DNA from 2 places in the Streptomyces incarnatus genome. Region 2 is predicted to be linked to the other one. Evidence: riboswitches for the same ligand, from Rfam matches in the RefSeq annotation. Region 2 holds a riboswitch; the other holds the start of a gene.
What was found. A riboswitch is a leader RNA that binds a small molecule or an ion and turns the genes downstream of it on or off. The one in region 2 is predicted to bind FMN.
Positions count from the first base shown of each region.

Region 1: linked by a shared signal. The riboswitch ahead of ribB (3,4-dihydroxy-2-butanone-4-phosphate synthase) and the one ahead of ABB07_RS32060 (riboflavin synthase) in region 2 are both predicted to bind FMN.

Region 1 is NZ_CP011497.1:2,209,399-2,220,328, reverse strand. It holds gene ABB07_RS09820 (ABC transporter substrate-binding protein) at 1-474, opposite strand, end outside; gene ABB07_RS09815 (ABC transporter permease) at 576-1,157, opposite strand; gene ABB07_RS09810 (MFS transporter) at 1,499-2,785, opposite strand; gene ABB07_RS09805 (LLM class F420-dependent oxidoreductase) at 2,782-3,597, opposite strand; gene ABB07_RS09800 (zinc-dependent alcohol dehydrogenase) at 3,658-4,677, opposite strand; gene ABB07_RS09795 (ribonuclease FAU-1 family protein) at 4,837-5,505, opposite strand; FMN riboswitch at 5,837-5,967, shown strand; partial or broken gene ribB (3,4-dihydroxy-2-butanone-4-phosphate synthase) at 6,250-6,888, shown strand; gene ABB07_RS09785 (phosphopantetheine-binding protein) at 7,179-7,421, shown strand; gene ABB07_RS09780 (ATP-grasp domain-containing protein) at 7,425-8,681, shown strand; gene ABB07_RS09775 (MFS transporter) at 8,800-10,062, shown strand; gene ABB07_RS09770 (isocitrate lyase/phosphoenolpyruvate mutase family protein) at 10,075-10,930, shown strand, end outside.
Region 2 is NZ_CP011497.1:7,058,564-7,069,493, reverse strand. It holds gene hisG (ATP phosphoribosyltransferase) at 1-545, opposite strand, end outside; gene ABB07_RS32080 (phosphoribosyl-ATP diphosphatase) at 600-872, opposite strand; gene ribH (6,7-dimethyl-8-ribityllumazine synthase) at 907-1,392, opposite strand; gene ABB07_RS32070 (bifunctional 3,4-dihydroxy-2-butanone-4-phosphate synthase/GTP cyclohydrolase II) at 1,459-2,742, opposite strand; gene ABB07_RS32065 (nicotinamide mononucleotide transporter family protein) at 2,739-3,380, opposite strand; gene ABB07_RS32060 (riboflavin synthase) at 3,377-3,985, opposite strand; FMN riboswitch at 4,140-4,270, opposite strand; gene ABB07_RS32055 (RNA polymerase sigma-70 factor) at 4,610-5,500, shown strand; gene ABB07_RS32050 (SDR family oxidoreductase) at 5,603-6,346, shown strand; gene ABB07_RS32045 (ROK family transcriptional regulator) at 6,537-7,859, opposite strand; gene ABB07_RS32040 (MFS transporter) at 8,001-9,215, shown strand; gene ABB07_RS32035 (acyl-CoA thioesterase) at 9,175-9,633, opposite strand; gene ABB07_RS32030 (alginate lyase family protein) at 9,721-10,930, opposite strand, start outside.

The sequences.
Region 1 (10,930 bases), 4.8 Mb from region 2:
GTAGGTCTCGCCGTACGGGCCGGGCGTGCCGATCCGGCGGCCCCGCAGGTCCGCGACCGTGCGGATCGGGGAGTCCTGCGGCACCAGCATCGCGACCGGGTAGGTGTGGTAGAGCGTGGCGATGTCCACGACCGGCAGACCCCTGGTCCGGGCCTGGAGCATCTCGTCCCCGCCGGCGTAGACGAGGTCCTCCTTGCCCGCGGTCAGACCGCCGAAGAGGTCGTCGGTGAAGCTGTGGTGGCGCAGGTTCACCTTCAGCCCGGCGTCCTTGTAGTAGCCCTTGCTCTGTGCCACGTAGAAGGGGGCGAACTGGATGTTGGGAATGTAGGTGAGGCCGACGGTGAGGGCCTTGCCGCCGTCCCCGCCGCCCTGAGCCCCCTCGGCAGAGGGGTCGGAGGAGCAGGCGGAGAGCACGGTACTGCCCGCCAGAAGGAGGGCGATCGTTCCCGCTGAACGGCGGCTGGTCTTTCGCATGCGCATGCGCGTCCCTGTTCGTGTCGTGTGGTGTCGCACCGTCTGTCGCGGTGGCGCGGTGTCGTGTCGTGCGGTGCCGGAGAGAACCATGGGAAGGGGCGTCAGCGGGCGACTGCCCGCTCGGCCAGGCGGACCGTGCCGTGGGTGACGGCGGCCAGCAGGACGAGGGTCAGCAGCGTGACGAACAGACCGGTGGTGTCCGCCTGTCCGCGCTGGACGGCGAGCAGCTGCCCCAGCCCCTCGCCGCCCATCACGAACTCGCCGACGACGGCCCCCGTGATCGACAGCGTGCAGCCGGTGCGGACGCCGGCGAGGATGCTCGGCAGGGCCAGCGGGAACTCGATGTGGCGCAGCATCCCCCAGCGCCCCACCCCGTCGACGCGTGCGGCGTTGAGCACGTCGCGGTCCAGTTCCCGCAGGCCGAGCACGGTGTTCACCAGCATCGGGAAGAAGACCAGCAGCGCGCAGAGGATGGCGATCGGCAGCAGCCCGTACCCGGCCCACAGGGCCAGCAGCGGTGCGATCGCCACCGCCGGTACGGCCTGCGAGGCGGCGATGTAGGGCTGGAGCGTCCTGGACGCGAGGGTGCTGCGGGCCACCAGGTAGCCCAGCGGGAGGGCGACGGCGACCCCCAGACCGCTGCCGGCCGCGCTCTCGACGACGGTCTGCCAGGTGTACTCCAACAGGTCCCCGTCGGTCACCGCCTCGCCGAAGGCCTGGGCGACCGTGCCCGGCGCGGGCAGGAAGAACGGCGCCACGGCCCCGGTCCGGGTGACGGCCTCCCAGGTGCCGAGCAGCAGGACACCGAACACCACCGGCGGCAGTGCGACCGCGGGCCGGACCAAGGTCCACCGGGCCCGCGCCGGAGCGGCGCCCGTCGGCACCGCCCGGTCGCGGGCGGCCGTGGGGGTGAGGGTGGCGGTGTGCGGGGCGGGTGTCGTGGTCTTGGGCAAGGCTGCTCCTTTCGTGTCCCCGTACGGTGGGGCGGACGGTCCTGCCGGGCGCGGGGCCGGCCTGTGCCGGATCACGGTGTCGCGCGCCGCAGGCCGAGGGCGACGGCGCAGGTGACGGTGGTGCCGGCGGCGAGCGCCAGCCAGCCGGCCACAGGGCCGGTCGCCGTGACGACCGCGATGCCGGCCGGGGGGCCTGCGACCGTCCCAGCGCTCCAGGCCAGCGAAGAGAGCGCACTGCCGCGGCCGAGCGAGGCGGGCCCGGACAGCCGGACCAGCAGCGGGAAGAACGCGGACGAGTACGCGATCTCCCCCAGGGCGAAGAGCGCCGCGAACACTCCCAGCAACACGCTCCTGGCAGCCCCTTGGACGGTCGCGGCCAGCCCGCCGGCCCCGAAGGCGGCGCACCACAGCAGGGGCGCCACCGTCAGTGCGCCGGTCTCCGGCCACCGTTCGAAGCGCCGGCCGACCGGGTGCTGGAGCACCAGCAGTGCCAGCGCGTTGCCCGCTGTCACCAGGCTCACGCCGGTGAGGCCGACGCCCATGCCGTGGTGCATCAGCAGCGGTACGGCAGCTTCGATCTGGGTGAAGCCCACTGCGGCGAACAGGGCCTGACCCAGCATCAGCAGGGCGAGCGGGCGGCTGCGCAGCAGCACGCGGTAGCCCTGTCGGCTCTCGCCCGCATCCGGGGTCCCGCCGTCACCGGGCGGGGTGCCGGCCGGGTGGGAGTGGCACAGCCCGCGGACGGCGAGGAACACCACGGCCAGCGGCACGGAGCCGGCCGCGGCCGCCTCGTACAGGTGTCGAAGCATTCCCGTCGAGCGGCCCGAGCCGGCGAGCAACAGCCCGCCGGCGGCGGCGCCGAGGCCCATGCCGACGTTGGTCATGACGTGCCGCAGGACGAAGGCCCGGCGCTGCAGCGACGCCGGCACCAGGGCCGTGACCACACCGGTGATCGCCGCGTACTGGAGTCCGTATCCGGTGCCGGCCAGCACACCGGAGAGCACAACCGGCAGATCGCCGCTCGCCGCGCCGAGCAGCGCGTAGGACACGACGAGCGACGTGGTGCCGACGGCGCCGACGGCCGCCGCTGCGCCCCGGTCGGCGCGGGGGCCGCCGATCACGGCCGCGGCACATCCGGCCGCCGCCATGGCGACGAAGTAGCGGCCCGCACCGGCGCCGCCCAGGCCGAGGTGGTCGCTGATGAAGATGCTGGTCAGCGGGAAGACCAGGCCGATGCCGGCGTGGGACGCCAGCAGACCCGCCATCAGCGTGTGGAAGTGCCTGCCGAGACGCTCCGGCGGCGTCCGGGCGTCGCCGGTCGGCTGCTCCTCCCGGCCGGTGCGCCGGGACGGGCTCACCGTGCCGCCGAGGCGTCACGCACGCCGAGGAGCTCGCGGAGCGGGGCGAGATCGAAGGGACCGGGTACGGAGACGATGATCTCGGTGGCGCCGGCCGCCGCGAACTCGCGGGCCAGGCCGGTCTGCGGAGCGTCGATCATGACCGTCCGGCCGATCTCGCGGGGGTCGCGGCCCACGCGCTCGCACCATTCGTCGAGCAGCCGGCTGCGGCTGCGGAACTCCTCCACCGGGTCGCCGGCCTCCCAGCCGTACCAGTTCCACAGGTCGGCGAACCGGGCGACGGCCGCCAGGGTGCGCTTCGCGCCTCCGCCGCCGATCAGCAGGGGCAGCGGGCCCGCGGGACCGGGGTTGAGCCGGCCGAGGCGCTCGCGGATCGCCGTCACCGCCGCTTCGAACGCGTCGATCCGCGCGCCGGGCCCGGGGAACGGGTAGCCGTACTCGAGGTGTTCCTGCTCGAACCAGCCGGCCCCGACGCCGAGGACCAGCCGCCCGCCGCTGAGCAGGTCCACGGTGCGCGCCTGGTCGGCGAGCAGGTGCGGGTTGCGGTAGGCGGTGCAGGTCACCAGGGAGCCGATGGCGGCCCGCCGGGTCTCGACGGCCATCGCGGACAGCAGCGACCAGCATTCATAGTGCCGGCCCTCGGGGTCGCCGGTGTGCGGTACGAAGTGGTCCCAGACCCAGATCGAGTCGGCTCCGAGGTCGTCGGCGGCACGCCACGCGGCGCGCAGTTCGCCCAGGTCGCAGTGCTGCGGGTGGAGCTGGACGCCGACCCTGGGGGTGGGGTGGTCGGCGGAGGTGCCGGAGAAGGGCATCGGGTGTCTCCTTGTGGGGCGGTTCCGGTGCGTGGCGGACGCGGTCGGACCGGCGCGTGGTCAGCGGGGCTCGACGAAGACCCGGTAGACCGGGGTCCCGGAGCTTTCGGTCAACGCCTTGTCCACGTCGGCCAGTTCATGCCGCGAGGTGACGAGCCGGGCCAGCCGGTCCGCGAGCGTCCCGCTGCGCAGCAGGGCGGCGGCGGTGCGCCAGTCGGCGGGCTCCTGGCTGTAGGAGCCGGTGACGGTGAGCTGGCGCCGGTGCACCTCGTAGCCCGGCAGCGCGGCGTCCGGGGTGTCGTGGGAGCCACCGAAGAGGACGAGGCGGGCGCCGTCGGCGGCGGTACGGAAGGCGGTGCCGATGGCCTCGGGGGACGCGATGGTGACGAACACGACGTCCGCGGGCGCGAGTCGGCCGACGTCCTCGGGGGCGACGGCGTCGTCCGCGCCCGCGTCGAGGGCGGCGGACCGGCGCTCCGGGTCGGTCTCCACCACCGTGACGGACCTGGCCTGTTCGTGCTGTGCGAGCAGCAGGTGGAGCCGTCCCATGAAACCGCCTCCGATCACGGCGACCCGGTCGCCGGACCGGTAGCCGGCCCGGCGGAAGGAGTGCACGACGCAGGCGAGCGGCTCGCCCATCGCGGCGTGGACGGGGTCGATGTCGCCGACCGGCCAGACGTGGGCGGCGGGGACCCGGACGTACTCCGCGAGACCGGAGCCCATGCCGATGCTGCCGTCCGGAAGCATGCTGCCCTGGGGGGAGGCGCACACGGCGCTGTCGCCGGCCCGGCAGTTGCGGCAGGTGCCGCAACGGGTCAGCAGGTCCAGGGTGACCAGGTCGCCGACGGCGGGTGCGTCCTCCAGAGCGGCGGCCCGCGCGCCGATCCGCTCGACCCGGCCGGACACCTCGTGCCCGGCGGCGACCGGGTAGACGGGCATCGCCCCGGTGTAGAGCTTGGCCTCCATGGTGCACAGGCCGCAGGCGGTGATCCTGACGAGCACGTCGTCCTCGCCGATCCCGGGCACGGGGATGTCACGGATCTCGACGGAGCCGGGGGAGGTCACCACGGCTATGCGCATCGGTCGTTCCTTTCGTGGTACTCACTCACGGCACACTCGCGCCGGCCCGCGGTTCGTCGCGAGCCGGGGCCCCGCCGGGATCGCCCGGGTGGTGCGTGGCGGTGGTGCCGCGGTGTACGGGTGTACGGAAGATCAGGGGCGGGCGGGGGCCCGGTACCGTCAGCGGACGGCGCCCGTCCACGCGGGCGGGGACAGCCAGCCGGCGGCCGGCTCCCACTGCGCCCACTCCTGTTCCCACCACGTCGCTCGGCTGTCGAGCAGGTCGGCGACCCGGGCGGCCTCGGCGCGCACGGCGGCGGACTGCTCGGCCGTGAAGCCGCCGCTGCGGGCGCGGTGTTCGAACTCGTCGACGTCCTTCCAGCGGTACGGACCGCCGTCGGCGGGGATCCAGAGATCGAGCTCGTGGTCGAGGGTGTCGAAGCCGGAGGCGTTCTTCCGGTAGGGGTCCTGGAAGTTGACGTACCAGCCGGTGAAGTCCCCGGTCGTGTCGTCCCGGAACATCCATACGGCGTAGGCGTCGCCGGGCCGCTGCAGTTGAAGGACGCCGTGGCTGCGCCAGTGCCCGGCGATCCGCTGCCAGGGGTGCGGCCCCCAGCTGAAGTCGCCGTCCCCGAAGGCCAGCGCCGTGCCGCGGGCCAGGTACACCGCGAGCAGATCGGGCCGGTCGGCGACGACGCGGACCGGGTAGCTCAGCCACGGGCGTCCGTCGAGGATCTCCCGGCGCAGCACGATCGCCCCGGGCTCGAAGTAGCCGGTGGCGCGGTCGACGGCGGCGGCGTCGGGCAGGGCTGTGCCCCTTTCACCGTCGATGTTCTCCTGTATCTGCATCGCGATGCACTCCCCCGTACGTATTCGCGAATCGGCTCGGCCGACGGGCGCCGCACGCGACTCCGGCCGGATACGCCGCGTGTCCTCCCGCGGTCCGTTCTCCGGCACTGCCGAGCGAAGTGGGCAACTGGTCGGTGTATGCCCGTTACTGGCGGGTAGTCAGCGGCGTCGCCCGATCGTAGGCACAGCGTCTCCGCGATCGCAACACATTACGAGGGCCGGCCGGCCGGGCGCGGCGCAGCGCGTGACGCAGGCCACAGTGGCTGTGATTAGCCGAGCCTTGTCAAGTTCGAAGAAAGTGTGCAAGGTTAACGTCAGTTATCACGAACGTTTGCGCACTCCGGGGTCGGTGTAATTCCGAACCGGCGGTAATAGTCCGCGACCCGGCCGCAGCCAGCGGCTGGTTGACCAGGTGGAATTCCTGGACCGACGGTGAAAGTCCGGAAGGGAGGCAGTGCGCGGCGGGCAAGGCCATTCCTGGCCGCCCCGGAAAATCCGTGTTCCGCTCACGGATCGTGCGGCGTCCGTCCGGAACGTCGACCTCTTCCCTTGCCCGCCCGGCCCCGGAAGTCCGCGTCCTGAGCGCGAGGAGACTCTGATGGGCCACCCTGCCGGGCGGGTACGCCGCCTGCGCCGACATCCCGGCTTATGTGTCGCGCACGACCGTGTTCCGGGTGCGTGCGGCCCACGCCGTCACCCTCGCGCCCCGACCTCGCTTTCCCTCGAACGCAAGGAAACACGGGCATGACCAGAACCGAACCGGCGCCGTCCCCGACCGCCGGGGACGCACAGCCCCTTGACTCCGTGGCGCACGCGGTGGTGGAGATCGCCGCCGGGCGTGCGGTCGTCGTCGTCGACGACGAGAGCCGTGAGAACGAGGGCGACATCGTGTTCGCCGCCGAACTGGCGACCCCTGAGCTGGTCGCCTTCGCCATGACCGAGTGCCGGGGCCTGCTCTGCGCGCCGATGCCCGGAGCTGATCTGGACCGGCTGGAGCTGGGTCAGATGGTTCCGCGCAACACCGAGAGCCACCGCACCGCCTTCACCGTCTCGGCCGACGCCGCATCCGGCATCAGTACCGGGATCTCGGCCGCCGACCGGGCGCTGACCCTGCGTCTGCTCGCCGATCCCGCCTCCTCGCCCGGCCACTTCGTGCGCCCCGGGCATGTCTTCCCGCTGAGGGCGCGCGAAGGCGGTGTGCGGATGCGCCCGGGGCACACCGAGGCCGGTGTGGACCTGTGCCGGCTGGCCGGGCTGCGCCCGGCCGCGGCCGTCTGCGAGATCGCGAATGCCGACGGAACCATGGCCAGACTTCCGCAGCTGCGCGACTTCGCCCGCCGGCACGGACTCGCTCTGATCTCCATCGCCGACCTGATCACACATCTCGAGCAATCCGCGGAATCCGCCCCCGTGCGCACGGCATCGGCAGGGGTTTCTCTGACCTGACCGACGGGATACGGAATAAAGGGGACCGGCAGCTGCTGCACCTTTCCGGCCGAAACGGATCCGGAAACCGCAGGGCTCTTTCGAGGAAAATGCCGGTCCCTCGTTCCGTCATGCCTTCGATCATGATTCCAATAAGTTAACCTGGATTTCCCCGGGGCTTTGACAGCGCGCCGGAGGGGGTTTAATACTGGGTGACGGCCACGAGCCGAGGGGGAGGAAAAAAGACCATGCCTGAAAACAGCACCACAGAAACGCTGAGGAAAATCTGGGAAGAGGTACTCGGTATTCCGGTTGAGGATGTCGATGCCGATTTCTTCGATCTGGGCGGGGACTCCCTGCTGGCGCTGGCGATTTCGACCCGCGCCATAGAGTCAGGCCTCGCGATGCCGCGGTCGGGGGTGCTGCGCCGCAGCACGCTCCGGCAGCTCGCCGAGGCGGTCGAGGATCCCCGACTCTTCGAACACGTCTGAACGATGGCCATCGTCGTCGTCTACGACCAGGGTGCGGCCTCACCGCGCGAGATCATCGGCCGGCTCGGCGCATCGGAACCCGTGGTGGTGGCACTCGCGGACTCCGAACACGCCCGCCAGGTCCGCCCGCTCCTGGAGGAGAACTGCGCCGGTCTCGTCGACCTGGCGGACGGTACGGACGCCGCCGTCGACGAGCTGCGCCGGCTCGGGGCCAAGGGCATCGTGACCTTCAGCGAGTGCATGCTCGCCGACACCGCGCGCCTCGCGCTGCGGCTGCGTCTGCCGTTCAACTCACCTGAGACCACAAGGGCGTTGACGGACAAGGCGATCCAGCGTCGCCGGCTGAGCCAGGCGGGTGTGGACGCGGTCCGCCACGCGGTCGTCACGACCGAGCGGGACTGGCCGCGGGCCCTGGCCCGGGTGGGTCTGCCCGCCGTCCTCAAGCCGGTCCGTGGCGAAGGCAGCCGGAACACCGTCCGGGTGACCGACGCCGCGCAGGGCGCCGCCGCCGTCCGGGAGTTTCTTCGCTCCGAACCCGCCCTGGTGGTGGAGGAGTTCCTCGAGGGGGCCGACTGGGCGCCGTTCGGGGACTACGTCTCGGTGGAGAGCGCCGTCACCCCGGAGCGCATGTCGCACTTCGCCGTGACCGGCAAGCTGCCGCTGGCGCCTCCCTTCCGGGAGTCCGGGCAGTTCTGGCCCTCGCCGCTGACACCGGAGCAGGAGGCCGGCGTGACCGGTCTGGCCGACCGCGCGCTGCGCGCGCTGGGGGTCACCCACGGCCTGGTGCACACGGAGATCAAGCTGACCCCGGCCGGGCCCCGCCTGATCGAGGTCAACGGCCGACTCGGAGGCGACCAGACAGAGCTGGCCCTGCGCAGCACGGGTCTCGACCTGGTGGCGCTGGCCGGCGACCTGGCACTGGGGCGCGGCGTCCCGCCCGAGCCCGTACGCCCGCAGCGGGTCCACTTCCAGTACTACACCCCCGGACCCACGTCCGGGGGGCTGCTGGAACGGGTCGACGGCGCCGCTGCGGTGCGCGCCCTTCCCGGGATCACCGCGTACCACTCCCGTGTACGGCCCGGCACCCGCCTGGCCGAGGGCACCGCCACCCTGCTCCTGGACATGCTGTGCGGCTCGGCCGCCGACCATCGGGAGATGACCGCCCTGCTGGAGCAGGCCACCGCACTCCTCGCCTACGAGTTCACCGTCGGCGACGAGCGCGTCCTGCGGACCGCGCGAGACCTGCTCGTCCGCCCGTAGACCGGTCCGGCACCGGCCGCGACCTCCCGTCGCCCTGCCCGGGACACGGCTCATGCCTCCCGGGCCCCCGGCCCACCGTGTCGTCACCTTCATGCTGTCCACCAACCCTGGAAGGCTCATGCCTGCCCTCAGCGCGGCCGCGGCCGGATTCCTCAAGGATCTCGTCCCGGCGCCCGGCGCCGAGCGCCGGATGGGTGTGCTCACGCTCGCCCAGTCGCTCGGTACCGGCCTCTTCCTGACGTCGAGCGCCGTCTTCTTCACCAAGACCGTCGGGCTCTCGGCCGAGAGCGTCTCCTTGGCGCTGTCGGTGGCGGGCCTGTGCGGATTTCTGGCCACCGTGCCGGGCGGCAGGATCGCCGACCGGTTCGGCGCGCGCCGCCCGCTGGCGGCCAGCTACGCGCTGCTGGCCGTGCTGTTCGTGGGGTACGCGTTCACCGACGCGATCGTCGCATTCACCCTCGTCGCCTGTGCCATCGCGGTGTGCGAGACCGTCGGGAGTCCGCTGCGCGCCGCGCTCACCCACGCCCTCTTCGGTTCCGCGCGATCGGCCGCCGTCCGGGCGCGGATGCGCAGTCTGTTCAACCTCGGCTTCACCGGCGGCGCGGCCCTGGCCGGGGCGGCGCTCGCCGCCGGAACCCGCACCGCCTTCGTCGTGGTCGTCACCGCGAACGCGCTGCTGCAGTTGTCCTGCGCGGGCCTCGCGATGCGGCTGCGTCCGGCCGGACCCGAGGCCGTCCCGGCCACGGAGGCCCGCTCCTGGGCTGCTTTCCGGGACGGCAGGTTCCTGCTGGCCACGGTGCTCACCGGCGTCCTGGAGCTGTTCCAGCCGGTCCTCGCCGTGGGCGTACCGCTGTGGACCGTCAACCGCACCAGCGCGCCGGTCGCGCTGGTGGCCGTGCTGACGATCGTCAACACCGTGCTGGTCGTGCTGCTTCAGGTCGCCGCCGGGAAGGGGTCGGACACCGTGTCCGGCTCCGGCCGCCTGCTGCTGCGCGCCGGCCTCCTCATGGCGCTCGCCTGCTGCCTGTTCGCCGGGGCGGGCGGCGCCGCGACCACCTGGGCCGTCGCCCTCCTCGTCGTCGGAACGGTCGTGATGACCCTGGGCGAACTCGCCCAGTCCGCCGGCGGGTGGGGTCTGTCCTTCACCCTTCCGCCCGAGGGCCGCATGGGCGAGTACCAAGGGGTGTTCGGCCTCGGCCGGGGACTGCAGCAGTTCTTCGGTCCCGCTCTGGTCATCATGCTCCCGCTCGGCATGGGCACCGCCGGCTGGCTGCTGCTGGCCGCCGTCTTCCTCGTCTCCGGCCTTGTCGCCCGATGGGCGTTCGTCCGTGACGAGCTGTCAGGAGAAAGCCCGAGCTCCGCCCCCACACCTTCACCGTAGGAGTTCTTCCACGTGAGTCCCACCAACCGCACCTATCCCTCCTTCCGCAGCGTGCTCGCCGCGCATCCGCTGACCCGGATCGCCGGCGCCCACTCGCCGCTCGGCGGTGTGATCGCCGAACAGGTCGGCTTCCAGGCCGTCTGGGCGTCCAGCTTCGAGATCTCAGCGGCCCGCTGCCTGCCCGACGCCAGCCTCCTCGGCATGACCGAGTACCTGGAGGCGGCCGCCAACATCCAGAAGGCGCTGACCGTCCCGGTCGTCGCCGACTGCGACACCGGCTTCGGCAACAGCATGAACGTGGCCTACATGGTCGCCGAGTACGAGCGGGCCGGCATCACCGCGGTGAGCATCGAGGACAAGATCTTCCCGAAGATGAACAGCTTCGCGGCGGCCGACCACAGCCTGCTCGACGTCGGCGACTTCGCCCACAAGATCGAGACCGCCAAGAAGGCCCAGAGCGACGACGAGTTCTTCGTCATCGCGCGGACCGAGGCCATGATCAGCGGGCTCGGCGTGGACGAGGCGCTCAAGCGCTGCAACGTCTATGCCGACGCGGGCGCCGACGCCGTCCTGGTGCACTCCAAGAAGGACACCAAGGACGAGGTCATCGCATTCCTGGACGCGTGGGAGGACCGTCTGCCGGTGGTGGTCGTGCCGACCACCTATCCCGACTGGCACGCGGACGAGGCCCACACCGCGGGCGTCTCGGCGGTCATCTACGCCAACCAGGGCCTGCGGGCCACCATCACGTCCCTGCGCAACGCCCTGGGCTCGATCTACGAGACCGGGCACTCCGCCCATCTCGAGGACAGCATCGCCGGGGTCAAGGACGTCTTCGCCCTCCAGCGGCTCGACCAGTGGCAGGAGT
Region 2 (10,930 bases):
ATGACGATCGCCTCGGACTTCATGATCGGCTCGCCGAAGACCTCCAGGCCGGCGTTGCGCAGGCTGGTGCCGGTCTCGACGACGTCGGCGATGACCTCGGCGACGCCCAGCTGGATGGCGGTCTCCACGGCGCCGTCCAGGTGGACGACGGAGGCGTCGACGCCGCTGTCGGCGAGGTGTCCCGCCACGATGCCCTCGTAGGAGGTGGCGACCGTCCTGCCCTTGAGGTCCTCGATGCCGTTCGCCGTGCCGGGCTTGGCGGCGAAGCGGAAGGTGGAGCGGGCGAAGCCGAGCGGCAGGATCTCCTCGGCGTCGGCGCCCGAGTCGATGAGCAGGTCGCGGCCGGTGATGCCCAGGTCGAGGCGGCCGGAGGCGACGTAGATCGCGATGTCGCGGGGGCGGAGGTAGAAGAACTCGACCTCGTTCTCCGGGTCGACGATCCGCAGCTCCTTGGACTCGCGGCGCTGCTGGTAGCCGGCCTCATGCAGCATCTCCGCCGCAGGGCCGGACAGTGAACCCTTGTTGGGGACGGCGATGCGCAGCATGAGGTCGGCTTCCTTTGCGTGAAGGGGTTTCTACGGCTGTTTCGGCGGGGCGGCTTACAGGTGGGCGTAGACGTCGTCCAGGGAGATCCCGCGGGCGACCATCATCACCTGGACGTGGTACAGCAGCTGGGAGATCTCCTCGGCGGCCGCGTCCTTGCCCTCGTACTCGGCGGCCATCCAGACCTCGGCGGCCTCTTCGACGACCTTCTTGCCGATGGCATGGACGCCCTTGCCGACCAGCTCTGCGGTGCGGGAGGTGGCGGGATCGCCTTGGGCGGCCTTCTGCTGGAGCTCGGTGAAGAGCTCCTCGAACGTCTTCTTGGACATGGTGGTCCTTACCCTACGCGCTCCGGCCGGTGCCTCAGTGCCAGGGTTCGGATACTGAGCGGAGCGTCGCGGCGGTCGCGACCGCCGCGGTCACCGCCTCGTGGCCCTTGTCCTCGTTCGAGCCCTCCAGGCCGGCCCGGTCCAGGGCCTGCTCCTCGGTGTCGCAGGTGAGCACGCCGAAGCCGACGGGCACCCCGGTCTCGATGCTGACCTGGGTGAGGCCCTGGGTGACGCCCTGGCACACGTAGTCGAAGTGGGGGGTGCCACCGCGGATGACGACGCCGAGGGCGACCACGGCGTCGTAGCCGCGCCCGGCCAGCACCTTGGCGGCCACCGGGAGTTCGAAGCTGCCCGGGACCCGGATCAGGGTCGGCTCGTCGATCCCCAGTTCGTGCAGGGCGCGCAGGGCGCCGTTCACCAGACCGTCCATCACCTTCTCGTGCCACTGCGCCGCGATGACGGCGACCCTGAGGTCGCTCGCGTTGCGTACGGACAACTCCGGTGCACCCTTGCCGCTCACGTGTCTCCTAAGTGCCTTGCTGTCGTGCTTCAGTACGTCTGTCGTGCTTCAGTGCGTCTGTCGTGCTTACTGGCCCGCCGCCACGGCCGGGGTGTCCAGCCAGGGCAGGTCGTGTCCCATGCGGTCGCGCTTGGTGCGCAGGTAGTGCAGGTTGTGCTCGCCGGCCTGGACCGGCATCGGCTCCCGGCCGGTGACCTTCAGGCCGTGGCGCAGCAGCGCGTCGGTCTTGTCGGGGTTGTTGGTGAGCAGCCGGACGCTGCGCACGCCCAGGTCGGCGAGGATCCGGGCGCCGGCGCCGTAGTCGCGGGCGTCGGCGGGCAGGCCGAGTTCCAGGTTGGCGTCGAGCGTGTCCCGGCCGCGCTCCTGGAGCTCGTACGCCCGGAGCTTGGAGAGCAGGCCGATGCCGCGTCCCTCGTGGCCGCGCAGGTAGACCACGACTCCCCGGCCCTCCTCCTGGATGCGCTGGAGCGAGGCGTCCAGCTGGGGGCCGCAGTCGCAGCGCAGCGAGCCGAACACGTCTCCGGTGAGGCATTCGGAGTGGACGCGGACCAGGACGTCCTCGCCGTCGCCGAGCTCTCCGTGGACGAGGGCGACGTGTTCGACGCCGTCGACGGTGGAACGGTAGCCGTAGGCGGTGAAGGTGCCGTGCCGGGTGGGCAGGCGGGTCTCGGCCTCCCGGCGGACGGTGGGCTCGCTGCTGCGGCGGTAGGCGATCAGGTCCTCGATGGAGATGATCGTCAGGCCGTGCTTGCGGGCGAACGGGATGAGCTCGGGCAGGCGGAGCATACGGCCGTCCTCACCGGCGATCTCCACGATGGCACCGGCCGGGCGGAGCCCCGCGAGCCGGGCGAGGTCGACGGCGGCCTCGGTGTGGCCGTTGCGGACGAGGACGCCGCCGGGCTTGGCGCGCAGCGGGAAGATGTGGCCGGGCCGGACGAAGTCCGTGGGCTCCGCCGTGCCGCTCGCGAGCAGCTGGAGGGTCGTCGCGCGGTCGGAGGCCGAGATGCCGGTGCTCACACCGTGAGCGGCCGAGGCGTCCACGGAGATGGTGAACGCGGTTTTCATCGACTCGGTGTTGTCCTGGACCATCTGCGGCAGCCGCAGCCGGTCCAGTTCCTCGCCCTCCATGGGGGCGCAGATCAGTCCCCGGCACTCGCTCATCATGAACGCGACGATCTCGGGGGTGGCCATCTCGGCGGCGATGACGAGGTCGCCCTCGTTCTCCCGGTCCTCGTCGTCCACGACGACCACCGGGCGGCCGGCCGCTATGTCGGCGATGGCCCGCTCGACGGGGTCGAGGCCGAAGTTCTCGGGGGCGTCCGTGTCGTACAGGGGCAGTGCCGAGGTCATGCCGGGACTCCTTCCAGGACGGGCTGCGGGCTCCGGCGGGAGCGCAGCCACCAGTCGCGCATGCCCCACAGGACGAGTGCGCCGTAGATGACGTAGACGAAACCGGAGAACGCGTAGCCGTTGGCGAAGTTGAGGGGCACGCCGACGAGGTCGACCAGCAGCCAGGCGATCCAGAACTCGACCATGCCCTTGGCCTGGGCGTACATGGCGACGATGGTGCCGACGAAGATGTAGGCGTCGGGCCAGGGGTCCCAGGACAGCGACGGGTAGGCCGTGAAGAGCAGGGCCACCGCGACGGTGCCGGCGGCGGCCGCGCCGAGCATCGCCGCGCGCTCGCGCCAGGTGGCGAACCGCGGGGCGATGTGCCCGTCCTCGGCCCGGCCCTGGCTGCGCCGCCACTGCCACCAGCCGTACAGCGCGACGGCCATGACGACGGCCTGCTTGCCGGCGCTGCCGGTGAGGTGGCCGTAGAAGGCGGCGAACAGGACGAGGCCGGAGAGGAACTGCACGGGCCAGGTCCACAGGGAGCGGCGCCAGCCGAGGGCCAGGGTGATCAGGCCGAGGATGTTGCCGGTCATGTCCGACCAGATGATGCGCTGGCCGAAGAGCGTGAAGGCCCCGGAGTTCAGCCAGTTCACTTGCCGGCCCCCTGGGCGCGGTCGCCGAGCAGCCGCTCGACGTACTTGGCGACGACGTCGACCTCGAGGTTGACCGGGTCGCCGGGCTGCTTGTGGCCGAGCGTGGTCAGGTCGAGGGTGGTCGGGATGAGGCTGACGGTGAAGTAGTCCGGGCCGGCGTCCACGACCGTGAGGCTGATGCCGTCGACGGTGATGGAGCCCTTCTCGACGACGTAGCGGGAGAGGTCCGCGGGGAGCGAGATCTTGACGATCTCCCAGTTCTCGGAGGGCCTGCGCTCCAGCACCTCGCCGGTGCCGTCGACATGGCCCTGCACGATGTGCCCGCCGAGACGCGCGCCCACGGCCATGGGGCGTTCGAGGTTGACGCGGGAGCCGACGGTGAGCGCGCCGAGGCTGGAACGCTTCAGGGTCTCCGCCATCACATCGGCGGTGAACTCGTCGCCCTCGTGCTCCACGACGGTGAGACAGACCCCGTTCACGGCGATGGAGTCGCCGTGCTGCGCGCCCTCGGTCACGACGGGGCCGCGGAGCCGGAAGCGGGAGGCGTCGTCGAGGTTCTCGACGGCGGTGACCTCACCCAGCTCTTCGACGATTCCGGTGAACACTTCCCGGGTCCTCCTGCCTCTTCGGGCACGGACTCCGGGGCCTGTCGATGACGACAGCATGTACGGGTGAGCACGCCAGGCGACGCCGAAAGAGGGCCGTCCGCGTACGGACCAGCCCCAGATACGGCGACGCGCACAGGGATGTGCCCGCCCGCCGCGCACTGCCTCCCATCCGGACTTTAACCGTCGGTCCAGGAATTTCACCTGGTCAACCGGCCGCTGGAAGCGACCGGGTCGCGGACTGTAACCGCCGGTTCGGACTTTCACCGACCCCGGAGTGCGCTGCTTCTGGTACAGGGCCAGTGTGCCACGCCTTACGGCACTCCAGACAGGCGGAGGGTGTGGGTTCCCTCACAGCACGTGTCGCCGGCCTTGCGCGGCGCTGCCGGGAACGCACAACTGCGGGACACCCAGCGCGGATTGACCTTTGGCCCGGACCATTGACCGTACTGGTCTAGTCCTTTTATCGTGCGGGCGGGTCCGGTGGCGGTGACGACGGCCCTTGCCCGCCGCCGGGCCGCCAGGACGCCGCGTCGGGACGCCGGGGCACCCGGGACGCCGGGGCACCCGGAGCGGCGGGGCACCATGATCAGGACAGCACCGGCCTCTGGCAGGCTGAGGCGCATGACGCCATCGCCGCCCTCCGACGAGTTCGAGTCCCACCGGCCCCGCCTCTTCGGCCTGGCCTACCGCCTGCTGGGCTCCGCCCACGAGGCGGAGGACGCGGTGCAGGACGCGTATCTGCGGTTCAGCGGCGCCGACCGGACGGCGATCGAGCACCCGGGGGCCTGGCTCGCCAAGGCCGTCACCAACCTCTGTCTGACCCGGCTGACCTCCGCCCGGGCGCGGCGCGAGGAGTACCCCGGGACCTGGCTGCCGGAGCCGGTGGCCACCTCCGACGGGACGCTCGGCCCCCTGGAGTCGGCGGAGCGGCGCGAGCAGGTCTCCATGGCGCTGCTCGTCCTGCTGGAGCGGCTGACGCCGACCGAGCGCGCGGTGTACGTGCTGCGCGAGGCGTTCGGTTACGCCCACCGGGAGATCGCGGACGTCCTGAACCTCGGCGAGGCCAACTGCCGCCAGCTGTACCGGCGGGCGGTGGCCCGGGTCGCCGTGCCGGAGGGCCGCTTCGAGCCGGCGCCCGAGCGGCAGGAGGAACTGCTCATGTCCTTCCTCACGGCGGCCCGCGAGGGTGACCTGGCCGGTCTGGAGAAGATGCTCGCGGCGGACGTCACCTACTGGGGCGACGGCGGCGGCAAGGTGTCCGCGGCCCGGCGGCCGGTCGAGGGACGCGAGAAGGTCGTGCGCTTCCTGGTGGGCGGGGCCGAGCGGTTCACGGGCGGCCTGGACATCGTGGTGGCGGAGGTCAACGGCGCGAGCGCGCTGGTCGCGTGGGCGGGCGACGTACTCGCCGGGGTGGCGTCCTTCGAGCTGCGGGACGGGCTGATCGCTCATGTGCGCACCGTGATGAACCCGGACAAGCTGACCTACTTGCGGCGGCAGCTGGCGCGGTCGTAGCGGGGCCGGCCGGGGGCTTGTCACATTTGCGGGGGCTGCGCGGTCTCAGCTGGCGAAGGTGCCCCGAGCGGGGCACACGGAGTCCGAAGGGACGGGAACAGCATGCCCACGATCCTGGTGACCGGCGGGACCGGCACGCTCGGCCGGTGCGTGACGGAGCGGCTGCGGACGGAGGGGCACGAGGTGCGGGTGCTCAGCCGGCACACGCAGCCGTACGCCGTCGATCTGCGCGTGGGCGGGAGCGGTCTGGATGCCGCGCTCGACGGCGTGGACACGGTGGTGCACTGCGCGACCACGCAGCGGGGCGGCGACGAGACGTCGGCCGATCATCTGATCGCGGCGGCCCGGCGGGCCGGGGTGGGCCATCTGGTCTACATCTCCATCGTCGGCGTCGACCGGGTGCCGCTCGGCTACTACAAGACCAAGCTGGCCGTGGAGCGGCGGATCGAGGAGTCGGGGCTCGGCTGGACCGTCCTGCGCACGACCCAGTTCCACGACCTGCTGGTCACGGTCCTCGGCGGACTGGCCAAGTCGCCCGTCCTGCTGGTCCCGGCCGGGATCCAGGACCAGCCGGTGGAGGTGACCGAGGTCGCGGACCGCCTGGTGGAGCTGGCGCTCGCCGCGCCGGCCGGGCGGGTGGCGGACCTGGGCGGCCCCGAAGTACGGTCCCTGGACTCGCTGGCCCGCGCCTATCTCCGGGCGACCGGGCGGCGCCGGGCGGTGGCACGGCTGCCGCTGTTCGGCCAGGCCTACCGGGCGTGCCGCGAGGGCGGGCTGCTGGCGCCGGAACAGGCGGTGGGCAAAACCACGTTCGAGGAGTACCTGGGGCGCCGCTTCGGCGGCTGACAGGCCGGCGGCGAAGGGGACGCGGTGGACGCGCGGGCGCCCGCGCCCGACGAACTCGCCCAGGGTGTGCGGCCACTGCCGGAGGGGGTCACCTGGTTCGCCGGGGGGGGGCGGCGGCGCGGCGGCCGGACGGGCGGTCTGCGGGGCATGCGTCCCCGTGGGCGCCTCGCCCGGAACTCCTGACGGTCCGTCAGTTCCGGTTCTGGTGGCCGAACACGTCCTCCTGGGCGCGGTCACGGGCGGTCAGCAGGGCGCCGCGCAGGACCGCCGTGCCGCCGAGGGTGCTCGCCCGCACCTCTGTGAGCAGGGGTGACATTCGGCGCAGCCGCTCCTCCACGAGCCCGGCGAGCACCGGGCCGCCCGCCTGTCCGGCCTCTCCGCCGAGCACCACGCACCCGGGGTCCAGCACGGCCACCACGGACGCGGCGCCGATGGCGATCCGGTCGGCGAGGGCGTGGAGAAACCGCTCGGCGGGCCGTTCGGCACCCGAACCCTCTGGTCCTGAGGACCCTGGACCAGCTGAACCCGCTGAACCCGCGAGCCCTCCGGCCTCCGGACGAGCCGCGCCGGAGTCGCCCGCCTCTCCCGTCACCTGCGCCACAGCTTCCGCCGTCACCTCCGCCACGGCCTCCCGGATCACCACCGCCGCGCCCGGTCCGTCCATCGTGGCCGGTACCGGCAGGCCGTGCTGCGCCGCCAGGACGCCGATCGCCGCCGCGCCCGCCAGGGAGTGGAAGCCGCCGTCGCAGTCGCTCGACGAGGGCAGAGAGGCGGTGCCCGGGACCGGGAGGAAGCCGATCTCTCCGGTGCCGCCCGAGGCGCCGCGGCGGAGGGTGCCGTCGAGGACGACCGCCGCGCCCACGCCGTGCCCCAGCCAGAGCAGGACGAACGTGTCCCGGTCCCGGGCGGCGCCCTCGCGCTGCTCGGCCAGGGCGGCGAGGTTGGTCTCGTTCTCCACGGTGACGCGGGTTCCGGACAGCCGTTCCTGCAGGGCCGCGGCCAGGCTGCGGTGCCAGGCGGGCAGCCCGCCGGAGTCGCGCAGGTCGCCGGTGGCGGGGTCGACGAGGCCCGGCGCGCCGATGCCGAGGGTGTGCAGCCGGTCCGCCCCGGCCTCCTTCGCGGTCCGCTCCACCGCGGCCACCGCCTGCTCCACGGCGGGGCCGGTCCCGGTGTCGCCGCCGATCGGCACGGACGCCTCGGCCAGCACCCGTCCGACCAGGTCGGAGACCAGGACGAAGACACCGCCGGTGCGGACGTCGAGCGCGGCCAGGTGGGCGCGGTCGGCGACGATGCCGTACAGCCGGGCGTTGGGCCCCCGGCGCTGTTCGCCGGACTCGCCGACCACCGTGATCAGTCCGGCGGCGGTGAGCCGTTCCACGAGGTCGGCGACCGTCGGCCGGGACAGACCCGTCAGCTGCTTCAACTGCCCGGCCGTGAGCGGCCCTTCCTGCTGCAGCAGGCGCAGGGCGAGGCGGTCGTTGATGGCCCGGGCGGTGCTGGGTGATGCGGGCATGACGGGAATCCTTCCAGATCGGCGCGCAGAAGGGCCCGGACCGCTGGGCGTGGCGGCGACCGTAAACCGGCTATCTATCAGGCAGGGTCCCTGATAGTTTACGGCGCATGCCGCAGCGGCGACCCTGGGGAGGGATCGGACATGAGTGACGTGGGATGCGCGCGCGACGACGTCAGGCGCGCCCGGTACGCCGTGGCGGCCGTGTTCGCCGTGCACGGCGCCGTGACCGGCTCCTTCGCCACCCGGGTGCCATGGATCCAGGAGCACGCCTCGCTCAGCGCCGGCCAGTTGGGCTTCGCGCTGGCCTTCACCGCGTTCGGCGCCTCCTGCGCGATGCCGCTGGCGGGCCGGACAAGCCACCGCTTCGGCAGCCGTACGGCCCTGCGCGGGCTGCTCGCGCTGTGGACGCTCTCCCTGGTCCTGCCGTCCCTCGCGCCGAATCTGTACACCCTGTGCCTGGCGATGTTCACCTACGGCGCGAGCGCGGGCATGGCCGACGTGGCGATGAACGCGCTCGGTGTCGAGATCGAGCGGCTGCTGGACAGGTCGATCATGTCGGGGCTGCACGGCATGTGGAGCGCGGGCGCGCTGATCGGCTCGGCGGCCGGCACGCTCGCCGCGCACCTCGGCTCGGACGCCCGCCTGCACTTCGCGCTCGCCGCGGCCGTGCTCACCGCGCTCGGCGTGGTGGCCTGCACCTGGGTGCTGGACCTGCAGCCGGCCGAGGACGAGGAGCCCCCGCCGCGGTTCGCGCTGCCACCGCGCTCGGCGCTGCTGATCGGCACGGTCGGTTTCTGCGCGGTGTTCGCCGAGGGCGCGAGCCTGGACTGGTCGGCGGTGTTCCTGCGGGACCGGCTGGACAGCTCGGCCGGAGTCGCCGCGGCCTGCACGACCGGCTTCATGCTGACCATGGCGGCGGCCCGGATCGCGGGGGACGCGGTGGTGAACCGGTTCGGCGCGGTCCGCACCGTGCGGGCCGGCGGTGTCCTGGCCGTGCTGGGCGGTCTGCTGATCGTCGCCGCCGGGCACCCGGCGGTGGCTATGGGCGGGTTCGCGCTGATGGGGCTGGGTATCGCGGTGGTCGTACCGCTGTGTTTCGCGGCGGCCGGGCACGCCGGGCCCCACCCCAGCCAGGCCATCGCCGGCGTGGCGACGATCACCTACACGTCGGGCCTGATCGCGCCGAGCCTGATCGGCGGGGTGGCCCAGGCGACCAGCCTGGTGGTGTCGTTCGCCGTGGTGACGGCCCTGGCGTGCGGGCTCGCGGCGTTCGCCGGTGTGCTGCGCACCGCCGAGCGTGGCGGCCGGACCGAGGTCAGCCGGCCGGCCGCAGCAGTTCCCGGCCAGCGGCCCTGAAGGCGTCGGTCCACGGCGTGGGCCGCAGGGTCGACGCGTCCAGGCGGACCAGCACCCGGGCGCCCTGGGCGTAGGTCCGCGTCCCGTCGGCCGAGCAGAAGCGGAAGCCGTAGGTCAGGCCGGTGGTGCCGAGGCGGTCCAGCCAGAGGTGGACGGCGTAGAGGCCGGGACTGGTCACGGGTGCCTCGTAGCTGATGCGCAGTTCGCGGACCGCGTTGCAGGCGTCGCCGGCCGCGTGCCAGTCGCCGTCGAAGCGGACACCGTGCTCGCTCCACAGCTCGGTCCAGGCCCGCTCGACCAGCAGGGGGTAGCGGGCGTTGTGCAGGAGTCCGAGCGCGTCGAGGTCGTCGAAGTGCACGGTGACGGGGATCAGCCGGCCGTAGGAGACGACGGGGGCGGTCGGGGCTTCGGCGGTCACGGGAGGGGCTCCTGAACGGCTGCTGGAACGGTACATCGCTGACGGACCATACTAAGCGACCGCTCAGGAGCCCACTGCCGGGTGCCCTCAGCCCGCGATGGAGTCCAGCTGTTCGGCGGCGGGCCGCAGCGCCCACAGGTCTCCTCCGGGCGGCGCCTCCAGCTGCGCCACGGCCGCCCGGGCCGCCGCGTCCCCGGCGTCGGCGGCCGCGTGCACGACATCGGTGGCCGCGTACCGGTGGAACTCCAGCTCCGGATGCGGCCACGCGGCGGCGCCCGTCGCGGCCGGCAGCAGATAGTCGACGGCCTTGAACAGGCTCTGACCGTCCGGCCCCCGGTACGACCACAGGTCCACGCCCACGTGCCGGCCGATGGCCGCGAGCCGGGTGTAGGCGACCAGGTCGAAGGCGGAGTAGTGCCAGCTGCGGGTGCGGGCGAGCTCCTGGGGCTGGCTGCCGTCGGCCGCGATCTGCGGGTCGATCCGCCGGGCGCGCGCGTCCAGCACGGTCCGCCGGGCCAGGGCGGTGTCGCCGGTGGCACAGGCGAGGGCGGCGAGCTGCAGGTCGTAGAAGGTGCCGTGGTTGTTGGCGGCCGCACCCTCCTGCTTGCCGAAGTCACTGGTCTTCAGCCAGTTCAGGAAGTCGGTGTTCCACCGTCCCATCGCGCCGCGGTCCTTCGCGCTCCAGCCGGGCGCACCGGTGGCGAGGATCGCCTGGGCGTCGAGGACGCCGGTGTACGACTGGGAGAAGTCGATGATGCCGATGGCCCGGCCGTCGTACCTGCACGGGATGAACTGGGCGTGCTCCAGGTCGGGGTTCATCCGGGTGGCCGGGTCGAGGAACCAGGTGCGCAGGATCTGCCCGGCCTTGACCGCGTAGGCGGGCTTGCCCGTGTAGTACCAGGCGAGCGAGAGGTCGTACGTCGAGTCGAAGACCTTCTCGGCGTCCTGCCGGTCCGTGCCGCTGTCGACCTCCGGGTTGCGCTGCCCGTCACGCTGGACGTACGGGCAGCCCCAGGGGTTGTCGGCGGTGGGGGTGGTCGTGGGCCACCAGTAGGGGGCCTGGCTCAGGTACTCGTGGACGTCGCCGCCGGGCGCGGGCCTCGGCTTGTCGACGACCGTCCACGGGCCCTGGTCCAGCCAGGTGTCGGCGCGAGCGGTCAAGTCACCGAGTGCGCGCCGCAGTCGAGGGTCGCGGTCCAGGCGGGCGCGGGTCTGCTGGAGCCGGGCGCCGTCGAGGACGACGGTCCGCGGAGCCCGGGGCGCGGCGTGCGCGGACGGCACCAGCGCGGCCCCGAAC